DNA from 2 places in the Ureibacillus thermophilus genome. Region 2 is predicted to be linked to the other one. Evidence: predicted binding sites of a transcription regulator. Region 2 holds the regulator's gene; the other holds the start of a gene.
The links. The regulator Rex, encoded in region 2, represses fermentation and respiration genes when NADH is low (regulators of the CRP and FNR family bind a similar motif). The targets are predictions, from matches to a motif close to TTGTGAAATATTTCACAA.
Positions count from the first base shown of each region.

Region 1: the regulator Rex is predicted to act here: its motif matches at 2,658-2,675, upstream of DKZ56_RS03725 (DUF1641 domain-containing protein).

Region 1 covers NZ_CP036528.1:756,593-764,686, reverse strand. Annotated here, with positions in the region: gene DKZ56_RS03740 (hypothetical protein) at 1-479, shown strand, start outside; gene DKZ56_RS03735 (type III polyketide synthase) at 539-1,621, shown strand; gene DKZ56_RS03730 (isoprenylcysteine carboxyl methyltransferase family protein) at 1,659-2,177, shown strand; gene DKZ56_RS03725 (DUF1641 domain-containing protein) at 2,736-3,158, shown strand; gene DKZ56_RS03720 (NAD(P)/FAD-dependent oxidoreductase) at 3,202-4,386, shown strand; partial or broken gene DKZ56_RS15485 (group II intron reverse transcriptase/maturase) at 4,466-4,609, opposite strand; gene DKZ56_RS03715 (MFS transporter) at 5,259-6,488, opposite strand; gene DKZ56_RS03710 (MFS transporter) at 6,707-7,870, shown strand.
Region 2 covers NZ_CP036528.1:170,931-179,024, reverse strand. Annotated here, with positions in the region: gene DKZ56_RS00755 (ABC transporter ATP-binding protein) at 1-1,551, opposite strand, end outside; gene DKZ56_RS00750 (redox-sensing transcriptional repressor Rex) at 1,686-2,318, shown strand; gene DKZ56_RS00745 (twin-arginine translocase TatA/TatE family subunit) at 2,409-2,678, shown strand; gene tatC (twin-arginine translocase subunit TatC) at 2,702-3,568, shown strand; gene DKZ56_RS00735 (CPBP family intramembrane glutamic endopeptidase) at 3,610-4,338, opposite strand; gene groES (co-chaperone GroES) at 4,572-4,853, shown strand; gene groL (chaperonin GroEL) at 4,953-6,572, shown strand; gene DKZ56_RS00720 (EAL domain-containing protein) at 7,644-8,094, shown strand, end outside.

The DNA.
Region 1 (8,094 bases), 590 kb from region 2:
TCAACCATTCTGAAAAATTAAGCAATGCCCAAAATCAATATATATTAACGATTCCAGAATATACTTTCCGCAACGAAACGTTAATTCAAAACACATCAAAAAAATTTCAAAATCTATATACTCAATCGGTTCAAGCCGATTTGCATGGCCATGATGATCTTGCCTTTTTCGGTTATATTAAATCCCTTGAAGTGCTTGTAAAAGATATAGCCATTATCGAACATCCTGATTCAGAGGATACCGTGCTATTCAGCAGTCTCATTCAATGTTTAGAAAAATTCCATTCTACTAACATTCATTTATTCTCCAAAAAATTGTTGGAAGTATTAAAGAACGACTATTTGCATTATCAAAAGGGGCCGGAATTCTCTACTTTCACCGAACTGGTAAAAGATTGCATTGAATACTTTATCCTTTATTTGGAATTATTGCAAAAAACTTTCTCTTTAAATGATAAACAGAGCGGAAATTGGAAGTGACATTTTATGCATACTTAAAAATCTGTGGGGGATGCTAATAGAAAAAAGGAAGAGCAGCAATGCCTAAAATTGTTTCTGTTAGCAAGTATCAACCACCTTATACACTGCATCAACAAGAAATTGAGCAATTTACTAAAACAATATTTCAAAACAATATTCCTCAATTAAATCGGCTATTAAAAGTGTTTGAGAATGGGGAGATTGAGAAGCGGCATTTTTGTGTGCCCCTTGAATGGCATAAAGAAGAGCATACCTTTGAAGAACGCAATCAATTATACATTCAATTAGCTGTGGATTATAGCGTAAAAGCTATCCAAAAATGCCTCCAAAATGAAATGTATTTAAAAAGGCCGATTTCTACAGAAGAAATTGATGCCATTTTCTTTGTATCCAGCACCGGCATCTCCACACCAAGCATTGATGCACGAATTATGAATCAACTTACATTTTCCGACCGAATCAAACGGTTGCCCATCTGGGGGCTTGGATGCGTCGGTGGAGCATCAGGCATTAGCAGAGCCTATGATTATTGCCTTGCCCATCCGAAAGAAAAAGTGCTCGTTGTGTGCGTTGAATTATGCAGTCTGACTTTTCAACGGAACGATTTTTCCAAAAGCAATTTAGTGGGGGCTTCCCTATTTGCAGATGGCGTTGCTTGCGCCCTTGTATGCGGCGATGAAGCCAATGTGGAAAATCAAAAAATGGTTCCTTCTATTATAAGAACGGCTTCTAAATGGATGCCCGACTCTGAGGACGTCATGGGCTGGGATATCAAAAATGATGGTCTTCATGTCATTTTTTCAAAAAGCATCCCTACCATTATTTCCAAATGGCTAGGCCCATTTATTGAATCATTTTTCGAGGAAGTTGGGCTATCAATAAAGGATTTGGAACATTTTATTGCCCATCCCGGCGGCAAAAAAGTGTTGTTAGCCTACAAAGAAGCGTTGAATCTAAGCGACCAACATATCAAGCTTTCCCGAAAAGTTCTTCAAGAAAACGGCAATATGTCTTCGCCGACGGTACTGTATGTGTTGGATGAATATATGAAAAGAATCAAGAAAGGGGGTTCTTACGGTTTATTGGTAGCCCTTGGGCCAGGATTTAGCGGGGAATCGGTATTGCTGCAATGGAGGGAGTAAATTGAAAATTTTTATTTTCATTATATCTTTTGTCATCATGCAAAGAATCATCGAATTAATCATTGCCAAACGCAACGAAAGACATATGAAACAACTTGGCGCTTATGAGGTGGGGGCTTTTCATTACCCATTCATGATTTTGCTCCATGTTAGTTTTTTCATTAGTCTTATTGCTGAATTCATGTTATTTCAGCGTTCCCTATCTCCATATTTCATCTATTTATTTTTCATTTTTTTATTAGTCCAAGCTTTAAGAATTTGGTGTCTAATTTCATTAGGAATGTTTTGGAATACAAAAATTATCGTCCTCCCAGGAGCAAAAATCGTAAAGACAGGTCCCTATGCTTTCTTTAAACATCCAAATTATATTGTCGTATGCTGCGAAATTGTTCTACTGCCTATGATGTTTCAAGCTTATATCACAGCCCTTTTTTTCACAGCTTTAAATTTTATCATATTGTCCATACGTATTCCACTTGAAGAAAAAGCATTAACAGAAGCGACCAATGGAGAATATACATTTCATAAAAAGAGGGCGTCTGAAAAGTCATTTTGAGACACCCCCTTTGCGGCTGTAGCTAGAGTTTTTGCCGCAGATAAATTGCGACGAGGAGGCGCGTTTTGTAACCACCGCAGGGAAAGTTTTTAAGAGCATATTACTATAAGAAGTAAGGCTGTTTCCGAAAGTGTTCGACTTTCTGGACAGCCCCTTTTCCATTTTCAACAACATAATAATAAAAAATATTATTTTTTTATCAATTTATAATAACAAAAAGCAAAATAATATTAGAAAATAAATTAGAGAAAGCGTATAATTCAATTATTGGAAAAAGAATTCAAAAAAACTCAACAATTTCGTAATAGTTTTGTCAAAATTTTAGAGCAATTCAAAAAGCGGTAATTTCCCCATTTAATAAATAAATGATAAAAAATGGAAAACGCTTTCAATTTGATGGATTTATAATCATATGTTTGACAATAAAAACAGTACTTTGATTTAAAGGATATTTGTATTATATTTAAACTATAGTTAACTTTGTTAAATGTTTCACATAGTTGTTGAGTTTTTTTCTTCCCATGTTGTGGGAACAAAGATAAGTAAAGGAGAATGGGTATGTCAGAAGAATTAGTGAATCAAGTTCAGTCCTCTGTTAGCAAAGAGCAGCAAGATTTGCTGGATCAATTATTAAAACCTGAAGTGCAAGAGTCCTTGACATATTTAGTTGAACAACTCCCAAAACTTGCTGAAGTTGTTGGACTTCTTACAAAAGCATACGATTTAGCACAGCAGGTAGCAACAGATGAGGTATTAAAAAGCGATACAGTGAACGCAATTAAAGAAGTTTCCGAACCTGTAATTAGCACTGTAAAAGGCTTGGCGCAAACTGCTATTGAAGCGAAAGATCGCGCTGAAGAATCTACGGAAGCAATCGGTTTATTCGGCGTATTGAAATTGTTAAAAAATCCTGAAGTACAAAAACTTTTACGCTTTGCAAACGCCTTTTTAGAAGTATCAGCTGAACGCAAAAATCAATAATTGAATGGTTTGTTATTTAATAATGTAAGGACGGAGGAATACTATGTCAAAACACATCGTCATCTTAGGTGCTGGCTATGGTGGTGTCTTAACTGCCTTAACATTGCGGAAATATGCAAATAAAGATGAAGCCAAAATTACAGTTGTAAATAAATATCCCGACCACCAATTAATCACAGAATTGCATCGCCTTGCCGGTGGAACAATTTCTGAAAAAGCAATCTCCTTCCCATTAAAAAAATTATTTAAAGGGAAAGATATTGAAACAGTAATCCAAGAAGTAAAATCATTCAACGTGAAAAATAAAGAAGTATTTTTAGCAAACGGCTCAGTCATCTCTTATGATTACTTAGTTGTGGCCCTTGGCAGCCAAACTGGTTTCTTCGGCATTCCAGGCTTGGAAGAAAATTCAATGGTATTGAAATCTGTGGATGACGCAAAAAGAATTTACAATCATATTGAAAGCAAAATTGCCTCTTATGCAAAAACAAAAGACGAAGCGGATGCAACAATCGTTATCGGCGGCGGCGGTTTAACAGGTGTGGAACTTGTCGGCGAAATCGTGGATAACGCACCAAATATTTGCGCGAAATATGCTGTAGACCCTAAAGAATTAAAAATCAAATTAATTGAAGCTGGTCCGAAAATTTTACCAGTATTGCCTGATGAATTAATTGAACGTGCAACAAAATCTTTAGAAGCTCGTGGTGTTGAATTCTTGACTGGCCTACCTGTAACAGGCGTTGAAGGCAATGTGATTTCATTAAAAGACGGATCAACAATTACAGCTAATACGTTTGTATGGACAGGCGGCGTTGCAGCTCTGCCAATCGTACAAGAATCCGGCCTTGAATGCGACCGCGGCAAAGCCATCATTGATGAATATTTACGTTCTAAATCCCATCCGGATGTATTTGTTGTTGGGGATGCCTCTGTTGCCCTTCCTGAAGGCGGAGGCCGTCCATTATATGCACCAACTGCTCAAAACGCATGGCAAATGGGCGAATGCGCAGGTTATAACCTATATGCAACAATTAGAGGTCAAAAACTAAAAGAATTCAGCCCAGTGAACTCTGGTACCCTTGCAAGCCTTGGACGCAAAGATGGCGTCGCAACAGTCGGCCAAAACAATATCCTTCTAAAAGGCTTGCCTGCTTCTTTAATGAAAGAAGCCAGTCATGTGCGCTATTTATCACATATCAAAGCATTATATGGTTTAGCATATTAATCGAGTAGGAGGGAGCGATTAACTCCCGTCCTCTCACACCACCGTACATACGGTTCCGTATATGGCGGTTCAATTAAGATCATTGACGCAAGTTTTCATAACGAGCTTCAAGACTTTTCAGCCCTTGGTTTCTCCAATAGGAGTTACCAAGGGTTCTGTGTAATATTGGACTATTTGAAATACGCCAATAACTCTTCCGAGTATTTCCCCATTCATACGCTTGCCATTGTGCGAAGTCCTGCTCGTTTACTTTTCACGTAAATGTTACACTCATCCGCATATCGAACGCATCGTTATTCTCCTTCCGTGATTAGCTTGTCTTCTTATGCCAGTGGTCACTCCACCCACCAAGAGGTCTCCCACGGGATTCACCGCTTCCTTCCTCAAGTGAGGTACTGCGTTTTCTGTGTTCATCATGACTCACTGAATGCCAAGGGCTATTCTCTCTTCATTGTTCGGTCCTTCTTAGTTGTTCTAGACCAACTAATACTATGCCTCTGCTGACTTCTGACGGTTCAGCTACTTATCACTAAGTAGGTTATGAAGCGTACTTCACCTATCCGCCAGACCTCCCCGGGTAAGTACATGCACTTTCACACCATCTATCCGCCTCATTTACTCGATATGACCTTCGACAGAAAGAGCTTTGTTTTGTTTTGCAAACTCACTCAATCATCCCTAGCCTTATATGAGGTTCGTGTTCCTCGGACAGGAAGTTTGCCTCCAGCTTCCTTCACATTCCGCGTCACCACGGACACCCTTGCGTTGAGCTAACCTCTACTTCTGTCTTCGGGGTTCGGGACTTACACCCTATCGTTGATGTACATGCCGGGCGCACATAAAAAAAGCGCGGCGAAAATGCCGCGCTTTTTTTATGTTTTCTCCACCGGCTTTCCTGCCTCCACCATCACTTTGCTTGCTAATAATATAAAATTGAGCAAAATCATAGCAATACCTGTGCCAATTAACAGCCACTCTATTTTCACAAAATCGCTGATTGGGCCAAAGATGAGCATTCCCAATGGCATCATGGAGGTGGAAATCATATTAAACACGCCAAAGACCCTTCCTAAATAATCTCCCTCCACTTTTTCCTGCAACAATACTGTAGTCGGCGTATTAAATAAAGGCATCGTTACGCCCGCTGCCGCCATAATCCCGCAATACACCCAGAAATCTGGCACAATTCCTAAAAGCAATGTACATACAGCAAAAAGACAGCCGGATAATGCCATGGTATACATTCGATTCCTAAATCCGCCCCATACAGCGATAACAGCACCTCCAAAAATCATGCCAATGGAAAAGGCCATTTCAATGGCTGAAAGCTTCCATACATCCCCTCCAAATGCTCGGGTAACTTGCAATGGCGTCAGGAAGGACACAGGTGCTGCCAGTACGAAAAAAATCGCAAAAAAAGTAAACAGCATTTTTAAGAAAACATGATTGTGAATATAAGAAACGCCTTCTTTAAAATCTTCCAAATAGCTGGTTTGTTGTTTCTCAGAAGCCTTTTGATGAGGTGGAATTTTCAAAAAGAACAATAATGTAGAAACTGCAATAGCAGCTGTCACTACATCAATAAAAAACATCATTTCCAATGTGATGATAGAAAGCAATGCCGCACTAATTATCGGTGATATCAACATGACAAAGGCTTGAATGCTTCCATTGATACCATTCACTTTTGTTAACTTTTCTTCAGGCACCATTTGCGGCAAGATTGCACTTACTGCCGGCATTTGAATACCTGCCCCAATCGAACGAATGATATAGATTAGAAAGAGCATCCAAAGGGACTTATAACCGCTTAAGAAAACAATGGCTAAAATCAGTGTAGCAAAAGCAATAGCTGAATCTGATAACATGATTAACATTTTCCTGTTATACCGGTCCGCCCATACCCCTCCAAAAGGAGATAATAAAAAGGTAGGAACAAACCCGCAAAGAATCCCGATTGTCATCATAATGCCCGATTGAGTTGTTAGAGTGATGTACCACATGATGGCATATTGGACAATGGAAGAACCGAAAAGCGATATGGTTTGGCTTGCAAGAAAAATGCTAATATTAAGTTTCCAATTGAAATGCTGGTCTGCCATCACAAGTAAAAACCCCTTTGTTTAAATAAAAAATTTTTTCTATATGATGATTGTATAATTTTCTTCAAAACAGCACAAAATCGCGAAATAGCAAAATCCTTCTTTTCATTTCTATGATGAATTGTTTAAAATGGAAAATAACGGATTTTTCTAATTTATGCAGAAGGTGTGACGCTACATTGGTAGAGAAAAATAATCAAGTACCTATTTATCCAATCATGATAGCCATTGCAGCAGGACATTTAATTAATGATACAGTTCAAAATATTGCGCCTGCCATGTTCCCTTATCTTTCGAGGGATTTAGGCTTTACTTTCACACAGCTGGGGCTTATTACCTTTATTCTAAATATGGTTTCATCCACCCTTCAGCCAATTATTGGATTCATCAGTGATAAAAAACCGTTCCCTTATGCATTGCCCATTGGGATGACAAGCGTCTTCATTGGGTTAAGCATGTTCGCTTTTGCCAACCAATATTACATGATTTTAATTGCAGCCATTTTCCTCGGGTTTGGTTCTGCCATTTTCCATCCCGAAGGTTCCCGCGTTTCTTTTATGTCTGCAGGAAATAAACGTGGACTTTCCCAATCCATCTATCAAGTTGGCGGAAATTCTGGACAAGCCATCGCTCCATTAATCGGCGCTTTTATTTTAGATGCTCTAGGACAGCGGGGAGCAGCCGTTCTTCTTTTACTTGTTGCAATCGGCATTATATTGTTGTCATATATCTCTAAGTGGTATGCCCGCCAGTTGCGCTTAGAAAAGTTGGATCAAAACAAAAAAAAGATACTAATCTCTTCTCTCCCGCCATTAACAAAAAAACAAGTGGGGATTGCCCTGCTATTGCTGTTTACCATCATCTTTGCCCGTTCATTTTATACGACAAACATTCAAAATTACTATGTATTCTATTTAATTGACCATTATGACTTAACAACCCGCATCGGCCAAATTTTCATTTTTATTTTTATGGCATTTGGCGTTATTGGAACATTTTTTGGAGGTTCATTATCTGACCGCATCGGGCGCAAAAACGTAATTCTTCTTTCGGTTGTAGTGCCGATTCCTTTATGCCTATTGCTGCCATACTTGCCCCTTTGGCTTGTACCCGTGTTTCTTATCATGATCGGAACACTAATTATGATTAGCTTCTCCGTTACAGTCGTTTATGCGCAAGAATTGGTCCCTTCGAAAATTGGAACTATGGCAGGACTGACAACAGGATTTGCCTTTGGGATGGGCGCAATTGGTTCGGTAGCGATTGGCTGGCTTCTTGATACCATTGGAATCGATTTAACGATGAAAATCATATCCCTTTTGCCAAGTATTCTTTTAGTAGCCTTTTTCTTGCCTAAAGATCGGGTAAATAAAGAAACCTAAATAGAGGTTGGGACAAATCTAAAAAAGAGGCTGGGACAAAACCCCCTCTAAAATGGAAACAGCCCATGAAATTTTGGAATGAAATTTCATGGGCTGTTTTTCATTTTTTCAATAAAAAATAAGGACCTCTTCTGTTAAAATTAAGTTAGCACACAAAACCTAACAGAAAGAAGGGTCCTTATGTTCAAATATTATAACATGAATCAATTAGTTTTGCCTCTAGA
Region 2 (8,094 bases):
CTCGACAACCTTTGTAGCAATTTTATTAATAAAATAACGGTCATGGGAAACAAACAGGATGGTTCCAGGATAGTCCATCAGCGCATTTTCCAAAACTTCCTTGCTATCCAAATCAAGATGGTTGGTTGGTTCGTCCAAGACAAGGAAATTGGCTTTTTGCATCATCAGCTTTGCAAGGGCAAGGCGGGCTTTTTCTCCACCCGAGAGTGCGTTGACTGGTTTTAATACATCATCGCCGCTGAATAAAAATTGCCCCAAAACAGTGCGTATTTCTTTTTCTGGCAATAATGGCCATTCATCCCACAATTCATTTAATACCGTTTTATTGCTGTGGAGTTTTGCTTGATCTTGATCATAGTATCCAATTTTGACGTTTGTCCCATAGCGGAGTTCTCCAGCAAGAGCCGGCAAGTCTTTGACGATGGTTTTTAAAAAAGTGGATTTTCCCACACCATTTGGGCCAACGATGGCGACACGGTCTTGCCGAAATATGCGCAAGTTGATGTTTTGAGAGATGATATGATTTTTGCTATACCCAATGGATAAATGATCAATAGATAGAACATCATTTCCGCTTTGGCGTTCAATATCAAATCCAAATTTAGCGGTTTTTTCATCGCCTGAGGGAGCATCCATCCATTGAATGCGCTCCAGCATTTTTCTTCGGCTTTTCGCAAGTTTTGATGTAGAGGCGCGGGCGATGTTTTTTTGAATAAAGGCTTCCAGCTTTGCTTTTTCGTCTTGCTGTTGTTCATACATTTTTAAATCCCGTTCATATTGTTTTGCCTTTTCGTCCAAATAATCGCTATAATTTCCTACAAATCTTGTAACTTTGCCTCTGGAGACTTCATACACGATATTGACAATCTGATCCAAGAAATAGCGGTCATGGGACACCATTAAAATGGCGCCGGAATAAGATTTTAAATAACTTTCAAGCCAGCTTAAAGTCTCGATATCTAAATGGTTTGTAGGCTCGTCTAAAATTAATAAATCCGGCTTGCTCAACAACAATTTGGCAAGGGCTAACCGGGTGCGCTGGCCGCCGGATAAAGCTGAAACACGCTGGTCGTAAGTTTCCGGATAAAATTTCATGCCATGAAGAACAGAGCGGGCATCCGCTTCGTATTGATAGCCGCCTGCTTCTTTAAACGCATGCTGCAAGTGGTCATATTCAGCCACTATTCGAGCGTAAACGGTCGGATTTTCATAGACGGAAGGATCCGCCATTTGCTGTTCCAATTCTCGAAGCCGAATTTCCTGCTTTTTTAACGGCTCAAATACCGTCATCATTTCTTCCCAGATGGTAAGATTTGAATCAAGTCCTGTGTGTTGCTCTAAGTAGCCAATTGTTATATCTTTAGGAATGATGATTTCCCCGGAATCGTAAGACATTTGGCCAGCAATGATTTTGAGTAGGGTGGATTTTCCAGCGCCATTACGGCCGACTAATGCCACACGGTCCCGATGTTGAATTTCCAGTTTTACATCGCTTAATATTTCATCAGATAAGAAGGATTTTGATAACTGATTCACTTGAAGTATGATCATGTTTACACCTCAATTCACTCTTCTTTAGTGTAATAGAAGTAGGGAATTCAAGCAATGTGGATGCTTTACTTCTTGTGGTATGTTTAGTAATATAAAATCAATTTCGATTTGAAAGTAACAGGGGGATTATCGTGGTGAAGAAAGATATAAAAATTCCACAAGCGACGACGAAAAGACTTCCTCTTTATTATCGCTTTTTGCAAAATTTCGCAAATGCTGGAAAACAAAGAGTATCATCTCAAGAATTAAGCGAGGCCATGAAGATTGATTCCGCTACGATTCGTAGGGACTTTTCTTATTTTGGTGCTCTAGGGAAAAAAGGATATGGATACGATGTAAATTATTTGCTGGATTTTTTTAGACAAATCCTTGATCAAGACGAGGGAGCAAACGTTGCTTTAATTGGCGTGGGGAATTTAGGAAATGCTCTTTTAAAATATAATTTTCAAAAAAATCATAATACGCGGATTGTCGTTGCGTTCGATACGAAGGCACCGATGGAAGGGCATGAAATCAACGGCATTCCTGTTTATCATCCCGACCGGTTAGAAGAAATGTATCAAAAATATAATGTAGAATTGGCAATATTAACGGTATCTTCACGTTCAGCGCAAATGATTGCAAATCGCCTAGCTGCCATCAATGCAAAAGGAATATTGAATTTTACACCGGTCCGTCTCAATGTGCCGGATACGATGAAAGTCATGAATATCGATTTGGCTGTAGAGTTGGAAGCTTTAATCTATTTAATTCGCAATAGTGATTGATAAAAAGTTTTCACAATCAACCAGGGATAGATAATGCAAAATGTGTCGAATTGGGGTAAAATAGTTACATATTATGAGGAGGTGGCAGCAATGGTTGTGCACTTAAGTGCAATTTCACCAACAGCCGTAGTAATTATTTGCGTCGTTGCGTTAATTATTTTTGGACCGAAAAAATTGCCTGAATTTGGACGAGCTATGGGAACGACTTTGCGCGAGTTCAAAAAAGGCACTCAAGGGTTAATTGATGAGACCGATGTTGCAGAATCTAAAAAAAATGTAATTGAACAAACTACTCTTCAAATTGATCAACAAAAAAACACCACTGAAACGGTTGAAACGAAAGAGAAAGAAAAACAATAAGTCATTTTGAGGATGTCGCGCAAATGGATCCAAAAGAACTTCCGGTTATTGAACATATAGAGGAATTAAGAAAGCGCTTAATTATATGTGCTATTTTTTTCATGATTGCGCTATTTGCAGGATTCTATTTTGCAGAGCCAATTATCAAATACATTCAATATGATGCAGAGCCATTTATCGAATACTTTCAGCCGGATTATGAGCAATCAAATGAAGGAGTCACTTTAAATGCATTTAAAGTGACGGATCCACTTACCGTTTATTTGGAAGTGACATTTTTTGTCGCGTTGATTTTAACGTCGCCTGTGATTTTGTATCAACTGTGGGCATTTATTGCACCGGGATTGTATGAAAAGGAAAGAAAGGCAACTTTAAAATATATTCCTTACGCCTTTATCCTATTTATAGCGGGGATATTATTTGGTTATTTTATCCTTTTTCCGAACGTCATGGATTTTATGATGAGTTTAAATGAACGTCTAGGTATTCAACCAACGATTGGCATTAACGAATACTTTGGCTTTTTATTCAAATTGGTCATTCCTTTTGGGCTATTGTTCCAACTCCCGGTGATAACTCTCTTTTTATCGCGACTTGGCGTGTTGAATCCAATATGGATGGTGAAATTTAGAAAGTATTCGTATTTTGTTTTATTTGTCATCGCTGTATTGATTTCGCCGCCTGATTTAATATCATATATCCTTATGTCGATACCGCTGTTCGTTTTATATGAAATCAGCATTGTGATTGCAAAAATCGGCTATAGGAAATATGAAAAATCTGAAGAACAGCGGCTAAAAGCAGAAAAAGAAGAAGAACAAAGACAACAAGTGGAAGCAGCACTAGCGGAACAACGGCGTCAAATGGAACAAATTAATGGACAAAATTAAACCTATTTTCAATGAGCATTCATTGAAAATAGGTTTTTTGTTTAATTGATGTATTGTTGAATTTTATCAATATTCAATTGCAAGAAAGTGACAAAGCCATTTAACATCATATGAGCAATAATCGGAGTAATTAAACGCTTCGTTTTATAATATAAGAAAGATAAAATAAAACCCGTGATGGTATAGAGAATGATATGGCTAAAATCTAAATGGATGATGGCAAAGAAAATGGCACTGACTAAAGCAGCCACCCAAAAATTATTTTGCGCTTGCATAATAGAACCGAAAATGACGCGGCGGAATACCAGTTCTTCCAATACCGGCCCAAATACCACTGTTGCAAAAATCATAATCGGTGCAATCTTAGTCACGTTTATAATTGCTTCCGTATTTTCGGAACCAGGGCTAATCCCTAATGCAGATTCAATTTGCACCCCGATAATTTGGCCTAAATAAATCATAAAAAAGCCGATTACGCCCCATACTATGGAAAAAAGAAGAGGCATCTTTTCTCCTTTTAAGCAATTCCAAAAGTTTTTGTTTTTTGAAATGAATATGAAGGAAATGATGAATGCAATGCCCGCAGTTACAGATGACCACCAGCCAATCAGTGCAATTTGCGCTTCACGTCCTTCCAAGTCAATCAAACTTAAAAGGAAATTTTTCAGCGGCGGTATCCAGAGCAAAAAGGAAGAAAGTTGAAAGCCAATATAAGTGAGTAATACATACAATGCTGTTTTTTGGGATTGAAAATTTTTTGAATGAGCCAATCGTATTTTTCCCTCTTTCTAAAAAATGTTTAAAATGATAATGTTAGGAATAAACGGACCTTCTTTTTACAATCTTATTCTATTGTAGAGGAAGTTAGAAAGAAAAGAAATTTTTTAATGCTTCTTACTTGCAAAAAGAAGAGTAATTCATTATTATTATAAATGTGTTAGCACTCAGTATGGTTGAGTGCTAATAAAGGTAGTTAAAATATAAAATTAGGAGGTTGTTTCACTTGCTAAGACCATTAGGAGATCGCGTGATTATCGAGTTAATTGAGGTAGAAGAAAAAACTGCTTCTGGACTAGTGCTACCAGATTCAGCAAAAGAAAAACCACAAGAAGGTAAAGTAGTAGCTGTAGGTCCTGGTCGTGTATTAGATAATGGAACTCGCGTTGAGCCTGAAGTGAAAGAAGGAGACGTTATCATCTTCTCTAAATATGCGGGTACAGAAGTGAAATACGAAGGCAAAGAATATTTAATTTTAAGAGAAAGCGACATTTTAGCTGTTTTATAATAGATTGAATCAAAATTGTGCCGATTTCAATTTATGAGTAGACAGGCATCTTTATCCCAATTTTGATTACCATAGAAAAAAATACGGAGGTAAGGCAAAATGGCAAAGGATATTAAGTTTTCAGAAGAAGCTCGCGCGTTAATGTTAAAAGGTGTTGATAAATTAGCAAACGCTGTAAAAGTTACATTAGGTCCAAAAGGCCGCAATGTTGTGCTTGAAAAAAAATTCGGTTCTCCTTTAATTACAAATGACGGTGTAACAATCGCAAAAGAAATTGAACTTGAAAACCCATATGAAAACATGGGAGCTAAATTAGTAGCAGAAGTTGCTTCTAAAACAAACGAAGTAGCTGGTGACGGTACAACAACTGCTACAGTTTTAGCGCAAGCAATGATTCGCGAAGGTTTGAAAAATGTAACAAGCGGCGCTAACCCTGTAGGTATTCGCAAAGGTATCGATAAAGCAGTGGCAGCTGCTATTGAAGAATTGAAAAAGATTTCTCGTCCAGTTCAAAATAAAGAAGAAATTGCACAAGTTGCTTCCATCTCAGCTGCTGATGAAGAAGTTGGTAAATTCATCTCTGAAGCGATGGACCGCGTTGGTACTGACGGTGTAATTACAATCGAAGAGTCAAAAGGTTTCGCTACTGAATTAGATGTAGTAGAAGGTATGCAATTTGACCGCGGTTACGTATCTCACTACATGGTAACTGATGCAGACAAAATGGAAGCAGTTCTTGAAAATCCTTACATCTTAATTACAGATAAAAAAATCTCCAACATTCAAGACATCCTTCCATTATTAGAACAAGTAGTACAACAAAGCAAACCATTATTAATCATTGCTGAAGATGTTGAAGGCGAAGCTCTTGCAACATTAGTATTGAACAAATTGCGCGGAACATTCCAAGTAGTGGCTGTAAAAGCTCCTGGCTTTGGCGACCGCCGCAAAGCAATGCTTGAAGATATCGCTATCTTAACTGGCGGACAAGTTATCACTTCAGATCTTGGCTTAGACTTAAAAACAGCGAACTTATCACACTTAGGCCGCGCTGGCAAAGTTGTTGTAAACAAAGACAACACAACAATCGTAGAAGGAGCTGGCGACCAAGCTGCAATCGAATCACGCGTAAATCAAATCCGTGCGCAAATTGAAGAAACAACTTCAGAATTTGATAAAGAAAAATTACAAGAACGCTTGGCAAAACTTGCTGGCGGTGTTGCAGTAATCAAAGTTGGTGCTGCTACTGAAACAGAACTAAAAGAACGCAAACTTCGCATTGAAGACGCATTGAACGCTACTCGTGCAGCGGTTGAAGAAGGTATCGTTGCAGGTGGTGGTACTGCATTAGTAAATGTTTATAAGGCAGTAGAAAAAGTATTAGATGAAGTTGATGGTGATGTAGCAACTGGTGTAAAAATCGTGCTTCGCGCTCTTGAAGAACCAGTTCGTCAAATCGCAGAAAATGCTGGCTTAGAAGGTTCAATCATCGTAGACCGCTTAAAACGCGAAGAAGTAGGCATCGGCTTCAATGCTGCTACAGGTGAATGGGTGAACATGATTGAAGCTGGTATTGTTGACCCAGCAAAAGTAACTCGCTCTGCATTACAAAATGCTGCATCTGTCGCTGCATTATTCTTAACAACTGAAGCAGTAGTAGCAGATATTCCAGAGCCACCAGCACAAAATTCAGGAATGCCAGATATGGGCATGATGTAATAAAACATATATAACACCATCTTTTGGGAACGAAATAATAAAAAAAGGGTTCTTTCCAAATTCATGGAAAGAGCCCTTTTTTATGTGCGCCCGGCATGTACATGAACGATAGGGTGTAAGTCCCGAACCCCGAAGACAGAAGTAGAGGTTAGCTCAACGCAAGGGTGTCCGTGGTGACGCGGAATCTGAAGGTAGCTGGAGGCAAACTTCCGGTCCGAGGAACACGAACCTCATATAAGGCTAGGGATGATTGAGTGAGTTTGCAAAACAAAACAAAGTTCTTTCTGCCGAAGGTCATATCGAGTAAATGAGGCGGATAGATGGTGTGAAAGTGCATGTACTTACCAGGGGAGGTCTGGAGGATAGGTGAAGTATGCTTCATAACCTACTTAGTGATAAGTAGCTGAACCGTCAGAAGTCAGCAGAGGTCATCGTATTAGTTGGTTTAGAACTACTAAGAAGGACCGAACAATGAAGAGAGAATAGCCCTTGGCATTCAGTGGGTCATGATGAACACAGAAAACGTAGTACCTCACTTGAGGAAGGAAGCGGTGAATCACGTGGGAGACCTCTTGTGGGTGGAGTGACCACTGGCATAAAGGGAACAGCTATTCACGGAAGTTATAAAAACTTGCGTCAATCAACTTAATTGAACCGCCGTATACGAAACCGTACGTACGGTGGTGTGAGAGGATGGGAATTCATCGCTCCCTCCTACTCGATTGTATTGATTGCTTTGTAAAATTATAATTTTTTATATATTTATAATAAATTTTATATAATTAGTATGTTTTAAAAGGCGATAAATTATTTTATAATAATGAATAATACGTGATTGATTATTGTAATCTTATAGAGGACCAATTTTTCATGATCATGTTAAATGGGCCTTTACTGTATTTTTGGAATCTTTGAAAAGCATCATAGAAAAGTTATTTCACTTTTCTAAAAATTATGATATCATTGGATACCAAAGTTTCATATATCTTACTTTTTGATACTTTTCTTTTCATGTATAATAAAAATAGCTAGTTTTTTGTAATGAAACATCATTGTGTGTGGAGGTTTCTTATGGAAGTGTTAGATATTCTAGATAGTTTAAATGAAATGACCGTGTATTATGAACCGGTTTTTAGTGCGGATTCGCATTCAATCGTTGCCTATGAAGTCTTTGGGAAGCTTACAATAGATGGCAATACAATTGATATTGTTGAGTTTACATACGATAAAGCGATGCCAGAAGACTTGCGGAAAGAAGCTGAACTTTATTTAATTGATAAGGCGATAAAAGAAATTAAAGATTCTCTAAAAGACTTTTATTTCTATCTTCCATGCAATCCAAACTTATTTATGACGGATGTGGGTGAAGCATATTTTCAAACGATTAAACAAAATATTGACGAATCGCTGTTATCAAAAATCTATTTAATCATTCCAGCCCATAAATATGAAGGAGATTCTGAGGATTTACATCATCCAATTCGCTACATGAAAACTTATGGGGTCAAAATTGCTTTAGACG